2 regions of the Vibrio sp. B1FLJ16 genome follow, and region 2 is predicted to be linked to the other one. Evidence: predicted binding sites of a transcription regulator. Region 2 holds the regulator's gene; the other holds the start of a gene.

Region 1 (7,592 bases), 1.1 Mb from region 2:
ACAGTTCCGCATCGTAATCTGCGATGTTCATATCACGCTTAAGCATCTGTATCTCCTGACTCAGATTAGTACTGAAATTAGCAAAAAAACTGTTTTTGACCGAGCGCAAACGTTTTCGTCACCCTAATGGCGCGCATTCTACATAATTTGATCTAGCTCATAAAGAGAAAATTAAAGTTTTTCTCATGCAGTTTCTTCATGATGACAATTAATAAATATCATATCGATGTTACAACCAATCAAACGCTACTTATTACTGTCAAATTTGTGCTTTACACCCTGTAAAACAACAATTACATAGGTTTACCGTAATTTTAAGCCTCTAGCTACCGAAAAGATCATCTTTTTACTATGATGCCCGCCTTAATTCTCACCGATGACTGCAACCTTGATGGAAAAACACTCACTAAAAGAAGACTGGATAGCAATTCTCACGGGAACCTTTTTGGTTGCTCAGGGCGTTTTCTTTCTCCAATCCGCTCAACTCCTCACGGGAGGTACAACTGGATTGGCATTGCTTATCAGCCAATTTACACCTTTTACCTTTGGTGTGCTGTACTTTTTGATTAACTGTCCTTTTTATCTGCTAGCCTGGAAACGCTTCGGTCGTCATTTTGCAATCAATAGTGTTATTTCTGGTGCTTTGGTTTCAATTATCGCCGATCACCTTTATTTACTGATCTCATTAGAATCAGTAAATGAAATCTATTGTGCGGTTTCAGGTGGGCTGTTGATGGGGTTAGGTATGCTTATCTTGTTCCGTCACCGCTCTAGCCTGGGTGGCTTTAATGTACTGTGCTTGTTCATCCAGGATAAATTCGGAATTTCCGTCGGCAAGAGTCAGATGGCGATCGATGTCGTTATTGTATTGGCGTCGATGTTCTTCGTTTCTCCTTGGATCATTGCCCTGTCTGCGTTAGGCGCGTTCGCACTGAACTTGGTACTCGCGATGAATCACAAGCCTCATCGTTACTCAGTCAGATATGGGTCATAGCTTCATTAGCTAAAATTGAATACAAAAAAGGGAAGCAAGTGCTTCCCTTTAGAATATTTGTGCGATGTTATTTCTTTAAATAGGCTGGCACATCAGCAATGCTGTCCAACACCACAGTAGCAAGCGCTTCACCCTGCTCTGTAACTGGCTTGCCAGTACGAACCAGAATCTTTGTTCCTACGCCAGCCGCTTCTGCTGCCATCATGTCTTCCGCTTTATCGCCAATCATCACGGAATTTTCCATGTCAATTTTCAGGAAGTCACGAGCAGAAATGAACATACCCGGTTTTGGCTTACGGCAATCGCAATCTTGTTTGTATTCACCAATACCATGCTCAGGGTGATGTGGACAGTAATAGAAACCATCAAACTCAACACCGTGGTCGACGAAGTTCCAGTCCATCCACTGAGTCAGAGACAAAAAACGCTCTTCAGTGTATTTACCACGTGCGATACCGGCCTGGTTAGTCACAAGTACCAATAAGTACCCCTGATCTTTCAGCGCTTTCGTCGCTTCAAACACACCGTCAATATAATCAAAATCATGTTCATCATGAACGTAACCGTGATCAACGTTAATCACGCCATCACGATCGATAAAAACAGCTGGTTTGCCAAAACGTATATCTCTGTTAACTCGGGTTTAAGCAGATTATTACATACCTTATAAGCTTCAACACTATCTATTTAGCTTGACATTCCTCCCCAAGTACACGTTTATCAGCCATGAAACGTTTAAAATCGGGGGCTGAAGCACGTGTAACCTAAAACCCGTCATTAACGTTTGTATTGGTATATCCGCTCCCAGAAACGTTTAGACGTCTAGACGTAAAAATATCTATTGACTTCAACCTTCTTAAGCCATAGCATCAACTGAAAATTGAGATAGAGCTCAACATTAAGTTCTGTCAAAAGCCGTTTTTGACAACGAAGTACCCCATATCTCTATGCAGGTTGAAACATGATAGAAATAAAAAACGTCAATAAAGTGTTCTACCAAGGCAGTAAAGAAATTCCTGCCCTGAAAGACATTAACCTACATATCACCAAAGGCACTATCTTTGGGGTAATCGGCTCTTCAGGTGCAGGTAAAAGTACTCTGATCCGTTGTGTGAACATGCTAGAGGCACCGACCTCAGGCTCAATCATCGTTGATGGTGTAGACCTAACCAAGCTGAGTAAAAATCAACTGGTTGAAACGCGCCGTAACATCGGCATGATTTTCCAGCACTTTAACCTGCTTTCATCGCGCACTGTTTTCGATAATGTTGCCCTGCCACTTGAATTAGCCGGCAAAGATAAAGCGCACATCAGCAATAAAGTAACGGAACTCCTTCAACTCGTTGGTCTGGAAGATAAGCACGAAAGCTACCCAGCCAATCTGAGTGGCGGTCAAAAGCAGCGTGTGGCCATTGCCCGCGCACTAGCATCCGATCCAAAGGTTCTGCTGTGTGACGAAGCCACCAGCGCACTGGATCCTGCGACAACGCAATCTATCCTTGAGCTACTAAAGAAGATCAACCGTGAACTCAATATCACTATTTTGCTGATTACGCATGAAATGGAAGTAGTGAAGAGCATCTGTCACGAAGTCGCGATTATCGGTGGTGGTGAACTGGTTGAGAAAGGAACTGTAGGCGATATTTTCGCTCACCCTAAAACCGAGCTTGCGCACGAATTCATTCGCTCGACTTTGGATCTCTCAATCCCGGAAGATTACCAGATTCGACTTCAGTCAAGCCGTGTTGAAGGTAGCTACCCATTAATTCGAATGGAGTTCACAGGCGCGACGGTTGATGCCCCTTTGATGTCCCAGATTTCGCGTAAGTACAATATTGATGTCAGCATCCTGAGCTCAGATCTCGATTACGCTGGCGGCGTGAAGTTCGGCATGATGGTCGCAGAGCTGTTTGGTAATGAAGAAGATGACAACGCAGCGATTGAATATCTGCGTGAGCACAATGTGAAAGTAGAGGTACTTGGTTATGTCCTTTAATACTGTTTCAGAATGGCTAAGCCTTAACAGCAACCTGCTTCTGGGTGCAACCTGGGAAACCGTGTACATGGTCGCCGTTGCCGGCATTGTTGGCTTTGCTATCGGTATTCCTCTGGGTGTCATTCTGCACATCACGAAGAAAGGTGGTCTGTTAGAGAACACCAAGCTCAACAGCATTCTGGGGGCGATTGTGAACATTGGTCGCTCAGTACCTTTCCTTGTACTGATGGTTGCGATTATTCCGGTAACAAAAATGCTGGTCGGTACTTTTATCGGTACAACAGCGGCAATCGTTCCGCTGACTATAGGCGCGATTCCATTTGTGGCTCGCCTTATCGAAGGCGCATTACTTGAAGTACCAACAGGTTTGGTCGAGGCCGCACAATCGATGGGCGCGACACCTGTACAGATCATTACAAAAGTTCTGCTACCAGAAGCAATGCCGACTATTGTTAACTCAGTGACGATTACGCTGGTGACATTAGTCAGCTATTCAGCAATGGCTGGCACAGTTGGTGGCGGCGGTCTGGGTGACGTTGCGATTCGCTACGGCTTCCACCGCTACGATATCACCATCATGGCTGTCACTGTCGTCATGCTCATTGTTTTAGTTCAGATTATTCAGTCTATCGGCGATGCAGTAGTGCGCCGCGTGGATCACAGATAAGCATAAAAATTACATATTATAAGGAGATACACATGAAATTTAGCCTTAAGAGTCTTTTGACTGTTGTTACCGCCGCTTCCGCTTTAGCACTGACTGGTTGTGGCGAAAAAGAAGTTGACCTTAACAAAGTAAAAGTTGGCGTTATCGCTGGCGCTGAAGCTCAAGTTGCTGAAGTAGCTGCTAAAATTGCAAAAGAGAAATACAACCTGGATGTTGAGTTGGTGACTTTTACGGATTACGTAACGCCAAACGCAGCACTTGATGACGGCTCTGTCGATGCTAACGCATTCCAGCACAAGCCATACCTTGATCAGCAAATCAAAGACCGCGGCTACAAACTGGCTATTGCAGGCAACACGTTCGTTTACCCAATTGCTGGCTACTCAAAACAAGTGAAATCTGTAGACGAAATCCAAGATGGCGCTCGCATCGCAGTACCAAACGATCCGACTAACCTGGGCCGTTCTCTGCTTCTTCTGGAACAGCAAGGTCTGATTGAACTGCGTGAAGGTGTTGGTCTGCTAGCAACAGTACGTGACATCGTTGCTAACCCTAAAAATATCAACATTATTGAATTAGAAGCACCACAGCTTCCACGTTCACTAGATGACGTAGCGCTGTCTATCATCAACACGACTTACGCAAGCTCTATCGATCTATCTCCAGAGCGTGACGGTGTATTCGTTGAAGACAAAGAGTCTCCATACGTAAACCTTGTTGTTGCGCGTGAAGAGAACGTGAACGCTGAGAACGTACAAAACTTCGTAAAAGCTTACCAGACTGAAGAAGTTTACGAAGCAGCAAAAGAGCTATTCAAAGGCGGTGTAGTTAAAGGTTGGTAATCCAACTAGTTAACTGAATGCAGAAACAAAAAGGGCTGATGTGAAAACATCAGCCCTTTTGCTATTTATTGTCTAGAACGACATTTAACAAGTTATTTTAGATGATCCCAGGAGATGTTCGAGACAATCCGACAGTCATCGCATTTAAAATAGAAGATGTCATGCAGAGGCTCGTCGAGTAACCACTCGCCGCCACACTTAGGACACTTACGCGCTTTCTCGCTTTCAAGCGACTGACCTCCAACACGGTACTGGTAGTAGTAAGTCGGAATTTTAGTGATGTATTCAATCCGGCCACGCAGATCCCAGCCGCGGCGGAACAGCACACTGTCAGCATCACAAATCTCATGCAGCGCCGCATGCTCTGCACGACATCCGCCCGCCATCTGGATTTCATCACACGCCTGCCATTCGGTTTGCCACTTAATCACCGCTTTATGGTCGCCGTTTAACGTTGGCTGATTGCGGTACAGTGGGATTGGCAACAGAGTTTCTCCGCTGCGCAGCGGCGAACAGGTATGCACATAAGTGGTATACAGCACCTGCCAACTTGGTGTCTCCTCTTCTGCCGCCTGCTCTGAATTCAAATCACGTCCAAGTAGGCGCATTTTCGGTGCCAGCAGTGACGCTTCTGACAAACGATTCATACACACTTTAACAAAATCTGAATGGTAACGCGGATGCAGACTGTCTTGCTCCGGACAGACCACACGAACAAAAAACTCGCCGTCGCCCATTACAACCGGAAACTCACGGCCAAGTACCTGACCATTGTAGCGAAGCGCATCCATCAGACCGTTAATAGCTTTATCGACCGCACTTACGGTGGTGTTATCAAAACATTCAAACTGTAACTCAACAACGTACATGCTTACACCACAGGCTCTAAGTTAGCCAAAAACTCACTGACGTTATCAGCCAGAACGTCACGCTGAGCTGTCCCCAGGCGTTCAAGAATCACGTTACCGGTTAAGTTACAAATCGAAATCACATCCAGCTCTGCATCGGTCGCAGCAATAAACACGGTTGGCTTCAGCTTGAGACGGCGCTGGGTTACCAGGTGGCCAAGAATGTTTTCTTGCAGGCGCTCAAAGTCATCATCACTCCATACTTGCAATAAACTCAGTGAATTACCTTGCCAGGTTGCGTCCATATCGGCGCTATACTGAAAACCATAGAAGGCTTTAATATCATCGTGCAACGTCAGTTCAATCGCGTTTTCAACATTAGTAAAATCCGCCAATTCTTCACGAGGGAAAGCTTTCCACAGCACCGCTCCGTCACGTTTCTCTTCCGCACATGGAGAAACAAGATCGGCTAGCTCTTCGCTGCGTGGCAATTCGTTGTGCGTATTTTGCCAAGCTTGTTGGTAGCGCAGGCTGAAATCTTGTAACGCCTGAGTAACGGTTTGGGTCATGAAGGTCTCCTCATTCCTTAATTGTCAGATCGCAATGATGCCGGATAGCAATTGATCTGCGGATTCAGTAAAATTCACGCTATTCTAATCGAAAACGATCACAAAGTATGAGCAAATATTCTGACGCTAAAGAGCTTGCTGGCCTGACTCTGGGCAAAAAGACCGAGTATGCTAACCAGTATGACTCGAGCTTACTGCAACCTGTTCCTCGCAGCCTGAACCGTGACGACCTTGAGCTGGGCGAAAGCCTGCCGTTTATGGGGCATGACATCTGGACTTTGTATGAACTGTCATGGCTAAACAGCAAAGGTCTGCCACAAGTGGCCGTGGCCGAAGTATACATCCCGGCGACCAGTGCCAATCTTATTGAGTCAAAGTCATTCAAACTGTATCTGAACAGCTACAACCAAACTCGTTTTAAGAATTGGGAAGAAGTGACTGAACGCTTAACACAAGACCTTTCAGCATGCGCTGGTGAACACGTTGTGGTAGAAGTAAACCCTGTGTCGCATTACACCAACCAGCCTATCGTCACAATGGAAGGTGACTGCATTGATGATCAGGACATTGAGATCACCAGCTACGACTTTGACGCAACCCTTCTCGAAGGTGCAGCTGGTGCTGAGCAAGTGGAAGAGACGCTACACAGTCATTTACTGAAATCAAACTGTCTGATCACCAATCAGCCAGACTGGGGTAGCGTAGAAATTCGTTATCAGGGCGCGAAACTCGATCGAGAGAAGCTATTGCGTTACCTGGTTTCATTCCGCGAACACAATGAATTCCATGAACAGTGTGTCGAGCGAATTTTTACTGACCTAATGAAATACTGCCAGCCGAAAAAACTGACGGTGTTTGCCCGTTACACTCGCCGTGGTGGTCTGGACATCAACCCTTACCGTTCCACAGAGCAAGACAAACCAGCTCACAATCATCGCATGGCTCGCCAATAAAACAACGACACGTTCAGCAATCTATTGGATTGCTGAGCGTTTTATTGCTTAAACATGGTAGTATGCCTAGCCATCTCAAGGTGACTTGAGAGTATCAATAAAAATTAAACCAGTTCGAGGGAACGAAAGGATGTTTTGGGACAGCTCGCGTCTATTCAGATTGATTGGCCTTATCTGCTTGTTATTAGCACAGCCTCTTCACGCGACTATTTTATCTTCTGCTTTACTTAGTGAAGCCCAACAACTGGCAGAAATCGATCCTTCACAAGCACGACAAGCAGCCACAAACTACCTCTTACAACGAGAACTGATTGAACGCAGCGAAAGCGATGGCCCTTCGGCCATGTCTCGAGAAGAGACCGATCGCAGCATCCGCACCCCCAGCAGCAGTATCGAAGCCTATAAAATCATCGCCCAGGCTAACTATGCACTGGGGGATGTAAGCGCGGCAATCAAAAACCTCAATGAAGCTCAGCTGTTATCGCAAAAGTACCAACTGCCGTACTTAAACCTGGATATCCAGCTCATTCGCAACCAGATGATCTGGACAGGGAACAAAAACTACATCGCGGCCGAAGAAGTTCTCAATGAAATAGAGCAAGACTTAAACCAGGATGACACCGTCATACAAAGAGCTGATCACCTCCGTTATCGCCTGGTGATGCAACGTGCATTATTAGAATCCTACCGAGGTGACAGCGCCGGTGCAGAACGTTTGTACGC
Region 2 (7,592 bases):
TGTTTGGTTACGCAACTGACCTACGTTCTGCAACTCAAGGCCGTGCGTCTTACTCTATGGAGTTCCATGAGTACGCTGAAGTGCCTAAGAACTTTGCAGATGCAATCATTGCAGAGCGTGGTTACTAATTGACGACTGAGCGACAAAAAGTTTATGACTTTTTTGTCAGATCAAGCCGTCCAAATATTGCGCTAACGAGCGTTGGCGCATAAAATAACGTATCTGGCGCGTCGTAGGTCAATAATGATCACGGCGAATCATAACTAGGAAGGAACACGATTGTGTCTAAAGAAAAATTTGAACGTGTAAAACCGCACGTAAACGTTGGTACTATCGGCCACGTTGACCACGGTAAAACAACTCTAACTGCTGCTATCTGTACTACTCTTGCAAAAGTGTACGGCGGTGCTGCTCGTGACTTCGCATCTATCGATAACGCTCCAGAAGAGCGTGAGCGTGGTATCACAATCGCAACGTCTCACGTAGAGTACGACACTCCAAGCCGTCACTACGCACACGTAGACTGCCCAGGACACGCTGACTATGTTAAAAACATGATCACTGGTGCTGCACAGATGGACGGTGGTATCCTAGTTGTTGCTGCAACAGATGGCCCAATGCCACAAACTCGTGAGCACATCCTACTAGGCCGTCAGGTTGGTATCCCATACATCATCGTATTCATGAACAAATGTGACATGGTTGACGATGAAGAGCTACTAGAACTAGTAGAAATGGAAGTTCGTGAACTTCTTTCTGAGTACGACTTCCCAGGTGATGACCTACCAGTTATCCAAGGTTCTGCACTAGGCGCACTAAACGGCGAAGAGCAGTGGGAAGCGAAAATCGTTGAACTAGCTGAAGCGCTAGATTCATACATCCCAGAGCCAGAGCGTGCAATCGATCTACCGTTCCTAATGCCTATCGAAGACGTATTCTCGATCCAAGGCCGTGGTACAGTAGTAACTGGTCGTATCGAACGTGGTATCCTAAACGTAGGTGACGAAGTTGCTATCGTAGGTATCAAAGACACTACTACTACTACATGTACTGGTGTTGAAATGTTCCGTAAGCTTCTAGACGAAGGTCGTGCGGGTGAGAACGTTGGTGCACTTCTACGTGGTACTAAGCGTGACGAAGTAGAACGTGGTCAAGTACTAGCTAAGCCAGGTTCAATCACTCCACACACTAAGTTTGAATCAGAAGTATACGTACTGTCTAAAGATGAAGGTGGTCGTCACACTCCATTCTTCAAAGGCTACCGTCCACAGTTCTACTTCCGTACAACTGACGTAACTGGTGACATCACTCTACCAGACGGCGTAGAAATGGTAATGCCTGGTGACAACGTACAGATGACTGTTGAGCTAATCGCACCAATCGCAATGGACGAAGGTCTACGTTTCGCGATCCGTGAAGGTGGCCGTACAGTAGGTGCTGGTGTTGTTGCTAAGATCTTCGACTAATTCATAACGAATTAAGCGAAATCTTGCACTTTTCTTCACTTTGAAGAAAACGCAAGCAAGAAAAAGGGAGGCTTTGGCTTCCCTTTTTTCATTTCTAAATTCTTATTTGGTTATAAGCCGATAAGTAATCCTCGTATTTTTTATTTGTTAAAACAGACTCTTATTTGCTAAAAAATTTCCCAGTTAACCCTCCTTCCCTAAGTGCTTGATCCTTACCTGCCATATAAAAATCTATATAACTAAATGTTCTGAGTTGAATGCACAATACGACTGGTAACAAGAACTATTCTTGTTTATATTATTCTCCTCGGGTTATTTCTATTGGGTTTCAGAGTATGTTTGTGTGTCTTTGTCATAGTGTTTCTGACAAGAAAATTAGAAAGTTAGCGATGGATGAAGGCATAACGGATATAAGAGGGATAAAGCGATGTACGGCACTGGGCAGCCAGTGTGGTAAATGCATCAGACAAGCCAAAGAAATTTTAGCTGAGCATTACACTGAACTAAAACAAGCCTGCTAACCACCGTAATGATACGGTGAAGGTAGTTGCGCCTTTTGACACCTTCTCATTTGCTTCTACATTTAAATGAAGCCTAAAAAGAGGAGGGGCTTTTCCATGAAAGGCGATCCAATCATAATACAACATCTCAACAAAGTACTCGGTAACGAGCTCGTCGCTATTAATCAATATTTTCTTCATGCTCGTATGTACAAGGACTGGGGCTTAAAGCACCTCGCCGATAAGGAGTATCACGAGTCTATTGATGAAATGAACCACGCTGATCATTTAATCGAACGTATTCTGTTTTTAGAAGGTTTACCTAACCTGCAAGATCTAGGCAAACTGATGATCGGCGAAGATACCAAAGAAATGCTCGAATGCGATCTCAAATTGGAAATGGCTGCTATCCCAGATCTCAAAGACGCAATCGCTTATTCGGAAGATATTCGCGATTATGTTTCCCGTGATTTGTTTCAAGATATTCTTCAAGATGAAGAAGAGCATGTCGACTGGCTGGAAACTCAGCTGGGTCTGATCGAAATGTCCGGCATCGCCAACTATCTGCAATCACAGTATGTTGATGAAGATGACGACGAATAATCTCTAGCTCCCAATCAGTTAGAAGTCCTCACCAATCCCTAGAGTAGTGCACCTGACTTAAAAGTTAGGTGCTTTTCCTGTTTATCTGGTCTAATCTCTTTTATTGTCATTCATTTTAAGGATATTGCTCGCATTCTTATCTATGAAGATTGATTTCTATCATTTAGAATTTATTCCCCCTTACCTATAAAATAAAAAAAGAGACCCCCATGTCTGAAGAGAACAGCCAAGCAGTAACTCCGGAAGAAGAAAAGCGTCAACAAGCTCTTGATTACCATGCTTACCCAACCCCGGGTAAAATAGCTGTTGAGTTAACTAAGCCAGCGGAAACCGCAGGTGACCTTGCATTAGCATACAGCCCTGGCGTTGCCGAACCTGTACGTGAAATCGCGCAAAATCCTGATAATGTCTATAAGTACACCGCGAAAGGTAACATGGTTGCCGTGATTTCTAACGGTACTGCTATTCTTGGTCTGGGTAACCTTGGTCCTCTTGCTTCTAAACCAGTTATGGAAGGTAAAGCGTTACTGTTTAAGCGTTTTGCAGGCCTGGATTCAATTGATATTGAAGTAAAGCACCGCACTATTGATGAGTTCGTTAATACCGTAGCGAGCATTGCTGATACATTCGGTGGCATCAACCTTGAAGATATCAAGGCACCGGACTGTTTTGAAATTGAAAAGCGTCTTATTGAGCGCTGTGACGTTCCTGTCTTCCATGATGACCAGCACGGTACAGCTATCGTTACGGCTGCAGGTATGCTCAATGCCATCGAGCTGCAAGGTAAGAAACTCGAAGAGTCGGTTATTGTGTGTCTGGGTGCCGGGGCTGCAGCGGTTGCTTGTATGGAACTGCTGATCAAGTGTGGTGCAATGCGTGAAAAGATTTATATGCTGGATCGTAAAGGCGTAATTCATACGCGTCGTGACGATCTAAACGAGTACAAACAGTTGTTTGCGAACAACACTGATAAGCGTACTTTAGAGGACGTGATTGAAGGTGCGGATCTGTTCCTTGGTGTTTCTGGTCCGAATCTTTTACCAGCCGAAGCTCTGAAGTTAATGGCAGACAAACCAATTGTTTTTGCGTGTTCAAACCCGGACCCTGAAATCAAGCCAGAGCTTGCTCATGAAGTGCGTGATGATCTTATTATGGGTACCGGACGTAGTGATTACCCGAACCAGGTTAACAACGTGCTTTGTTTCCCATTCATTTTCCGTGGTGCGCTTGATGTCCGGGCAAGTGAAATCAATGATGAAATGAAACTGGCGGCGGTTGACGCTATTCGTCAGTTGGCTAAAGAGCCAGTGCCGGAAGCGGTATTGAAAGCGGCAGGTGTAGATAAGCTGGAGTTTGGCTCTGACTACATCATTCCTAAACCAATGGATGCCCGTCTGCTGCCACGTGTTGCAAAAGCGGTCGCTCAAGCTGCTGTTGACTCAGGTGTTGCTCGTATTGAAATGCCGGAAAACTATATGTCTGCGTGATCAATATGGCTGAGTAATTAGCTGTTGTAAAACATGTACAAAAAATGGGACGCGATGGCGTCCCATTTTTTTATGTCATTTTGGTCCCAGAATCTGAATCACCATTCGTTAGATTCGTTTTGACGCTAATTACTCTTCGTCAAATGACTCAAATTCGATACCCATTTCCGTCATCAGCGCTTTCGCTTCTGTCGGGATATCATCTGGGCGATCTTTACGAAGGTCTTCATCCGTTGGAAGCGGCTGGCCTGTATACGCGTGCAGGAATGCTTCGCATAGCAGTTCGCTATTGGTTGCGTGGCGTAAGTTGTTGATCTGACGACGAGTACGCTCATCAGTTAGCACTTTTAAAACTTTCAGCGGGATAGATACAGTGATTTTTTTTACTTGTTCGCTTTTCTTTCCATGCTCAGCATACGGGCTAATGTATTCGCCATTCCAGTCAGCCATTGCGTACCTTCATATTTGTAATGGGTTAAAAATAATTGAGTTGCTGATTTTAGCTGCATTTACTGCCATAAGCAAAGACATATAGACGTCTAGAAGTGTTGACGTCTCAAAAATAGACGAGTAAAGTGACAAGAATAGTGAGGGAAATGTGCAATTCATTGAATCTGATAGTTCAGGTATAGCGCATTCCTATTTAGAAGTCACCACTTGTGAAAGGATACACCCATGAGCACCCGCAAGCCCGCGACCATTGCTGTACGCACTGGCATAGAATCTGATACTCAATATCATGCTGTCGTACCACCTATCTACCTTTCAACAAATTACGGCTTTCCTGCATTTGGGGAAGTTCCAAAGTACGATTACACCCGTTCAGGTAATCCGAACCGAGGGTTGTTGGAAAGTGCTCTGTCTGAGTTAGAGTCAGGTAAAGGGGCTGTGGTCACTAACTGCGGTACGTCAGCACTGAACTTGTGGGTTTCTGCGTTTATTGGTCCTGATGACCTGATTGTAGCGCCACATGATTGCTACGGCGGTACTTACCGTCTGTTCAACACCCGCTCTAACAAAGGCGATTTCAGGGTACTGTTTGTTGATCAATCTGACGAGCAGGCACTTGATGCCGCATTGGCGCAAAAGCCAAAACTGATTTTGTTAGAAACCCCCTCGAACCCTCTGGTTCGTGTGGTGGATATTGCTGCAGTATGTGAAAAAGCAAAACAAATTGGTGCCTTAGTCGCGGTAGACAATACTTTTTTGACACCTGTGTACCAAAAGCCTTTAGACCTTGGGGCCGACTTCGTTATTCACTCCACGACAAAATACATCAATGGTCACTCAGATGTGATTGGTGGGGTGGTGATCACCAAAACACAAGAGCATGCAGAAGAGCTGGCGTGGTGGGGCAACTGCATTGGTGCGACAGGCACACCATTTGATAGCTACATGACGCTAAGAGGTATCCGTACTTTAGGCGCACGTATGCGAGTGCATGAAGAGAGCTCCCAGCAAGTGCTGGCTTACCTGAAGAAACAGTCTTTAGTAGCAAAAATTTATCATCCGAGTCTGCCAGAACACCCGGGACATGAGATTGCTAAGAAGCAGCAATCTGGTTTTGGTTCAATGCTGAGTTTTGAGTTTGGCGGCTCAATTGAGCAGCTCAAAGCGTTTGTTAAAGAGCTGCAGTTATTCTCTCTTGCTGAGTCACTTGGTGGGGTAGAGAGCCTGATATGTCACCCAGCATCAATGACACACCGTGCGATGGGTGAGGAAGCGTTGGCAGAAGCTGGCGTCTCTCAGCAATTGCTGCGCCTTTCTGTCGGACTGGAAGATGCGCAAGATCTGATCGCTGACCTTGAACAAGCCTTTACCAAATCTGCACAGCAATAGGAGAGTACTGATGACTGTACTACGTCAGCTACATAAGTTTGGCGGTAGCAGCCTGGCAAACCCGGAGTGCTACTTACGTGTAGCGGGTATTCTCAAAGAGTACTCTAAAGAAAATGATTTGGTAGTGGTATCGGCAGCAGGTAAAACGACTAACCACTTAATTGAGTTTCTGGAAGGCTTAGACAAAGATGGCCGGATTGCCCATGAAGCTCTGCATAACTTGCGACTGTTTCAAAGCAGTCTGATTGAAGACCTGCTAGAAGGTGAAGTTCAGGAACAACTGCTTGCTTCGTTGAATGACGAGTTCAGTACATTGGCTGAGCTAACTTCCCCTCTGACCGACGCGCAAAAAGCGGCGGTATTAGGCCACGGAGAGGTATGGTCTTCACGTTTACTGGCGGCATTACTGAGCCAGCAGGATATCCCGGCCGTCGCGCAAGACGCTCGTACATTCTTACGTGCGGAAGCCGGCACTCAGCCTGAAGTCGACCGTGCTCGTTCGTACCCGCTTCTTAAAGAAACACTCGCGCAGCATAGCCACAAGCGAGTGATCATCACAGGTTTCATGGCACAGAACGAGCAAGGTGAGACTGTTCTGCTTGGCCGTAATGGTTCAGACTATTCTGCGACGGTAATTGGTGCGCTTGCTGAGGTCAGTACAGTGACTATCTGGAGTGATGTGGCCGGTGTTTACAGTGCCGATCCGCGTTTAGTCTCTGATGCGTGTCTATTACCGCTTTTACGTTTGGATGAAGCCAGTGAACTTGCCCGCCTGGCGGCTCCTGTCTTGCACAGCCGAACGCTTCAGCCAGTGGCTCAAAGTGCAATGGATCTGAGCCTCAAGTGCAGTTACCAGCCAGAGTCAGGTTCGACTCGTATTGAACGTGTACTGGCATCTGGTCGCGGAGCGAAAATCATCACGTCGCTTGATGAGGTCTTGCTGGTAGAGCTTTCGTTTGCACACGGACATGATTTTGAAAAAACTCAGACTGATGTGCTCGAATCTCTTAAACGTGCTCAGTTGGAGCCGCTCGCATTTGAGGTGCAGTCTGAACAACACATACTACGACTGGCGTACACGGCAGAGATCGCCGGTGGTGCACTCAAGTATCTGCAGGCATCTTTGTCAGAGGCGGATATTACTCTGGCAGAGGGGTATTCTTTGTTAGCCGCCGTAGGTGCGGGTGTGACCACTAATGCTAATCACTGCTTTGGTTTCCAGCAAAAACTAAAACATTTGCCGGTAGAGTTTATATCTGAAACCGAGTCGGGCTTGAGTCTGGTGGCGGTATTGCGTCGCACCAATACCGAGGAACTGGTTCAAACCATTCACAGCCAGCTTTTTCAGGCACAAAAACGCGTAGCGGTTGCATTATGTGGTAAAGGCAACATCGGGTCGAGCTGGCTAAATCTGTTTGCTACACAGAAAAGTGAGCTTGAAAAGCGTCATGGCATGAGTTTCGATTTGGTCGCCGTGGTTGATAGTCAGAAGTACTGGTTTGATGAGCAGGGCATTGATGCAAACAGCGTTTCCACGCGATTCAATGATGAAAGTACTGAGAATGACGGTGCCTGGCTGACCCGTCTTGGCGCTCTTCAGGAATACGACGAGGCCGTTGTCCTTGATGTTACCGCAAGTAAAGAGCTGGCAAGCAGTTACGTTGATATTGCTCAGCAGGGCATCCACTTAATCTCTG

The links. The regulator MetJ, encoded in region 2, represses methionine synthesis genes. The targets are predictions, from matches to a motif close to TTAGACNTNTANANGTCTAA.
Region 1: metN (methionine ABC transporter ATP-binding protein MetN) is a predicted target of MetJ. The motif match lies at 1,809-1,828, and genes of this name have one in related genera.

Annotation. Positions count from the first base shown of each region.
Region 1 is NZ_HG992749.1:751,746-759,337, reverse strand. Features, by position in the region: gene glyA (serine hydroxymethyltransferase) at 1-46, opposite strand, end outside; gene KHN79_RS03425 (YitT family protein) at 392-994, shown strand; gene gmhB (D-glycero-beta-D-manno-heptose 1,7-bisphosphate 7-phosphatase) at 1,062-1,619, opposite strand; gene metN (methionine ABC transporter ATP-binding protein MetN) at 1,956-2,990, shown strand; gene KHN79_RS03410 (methionine ABC transporter permease) at 2,980-3,657, shown strand; gene KHN79_RS03405 (MetQ/NlpA family lipoprotein) at 3,690-4,499, shown strand; gene KHN79_RS03400 (Zn-ribbon-containing protein) at 4,592-5,368, opposite strand; gene syd (SecY-interacting protein) at 5,371-5,916, opposite strand; gene queF (NADPH-dependent 7-cyano-7-deazaguanine reductase QueF) at 6,024-6,869, shown strand; gene KHN79_RS03385 (tetratricopeptide repeat protein) at 7,000-7,592, shown strand, end outside.
Region 2 is NZ_HG992749.1:2,760,759-2,768,350, reverse strand. Features, by position in the region: gene fusA (elongation factor G) at 1-128, shown strand, start outside; gene tuf (elongation factor Tu) at 282-1,466, shown strand; gene KHN79_RS12605 ((2Fe-2S)-binding protein) at 1,802-1,987, shown strand; gene bfr (bacterioferritin) at 2,084-2,569, shown strand; gene KHN79_RS12595 (malic enzyme-like NAD(P)-binding protein) at 2,779-4,056, shown strand; gene metJ (met regulon transcriptional regulator MetJ) at 4,186-4,506, opposite strand; gene KHN79_RS12585 (O-succinylhomoserine (thiol)-lyase) at 4,732-5,895, shown strand; partial or broken gene KHN79_RS12580 (bifunctional aspartate kinase/homoserine dehydrogenase II) at 5,906-7,592, shown strand, end outside.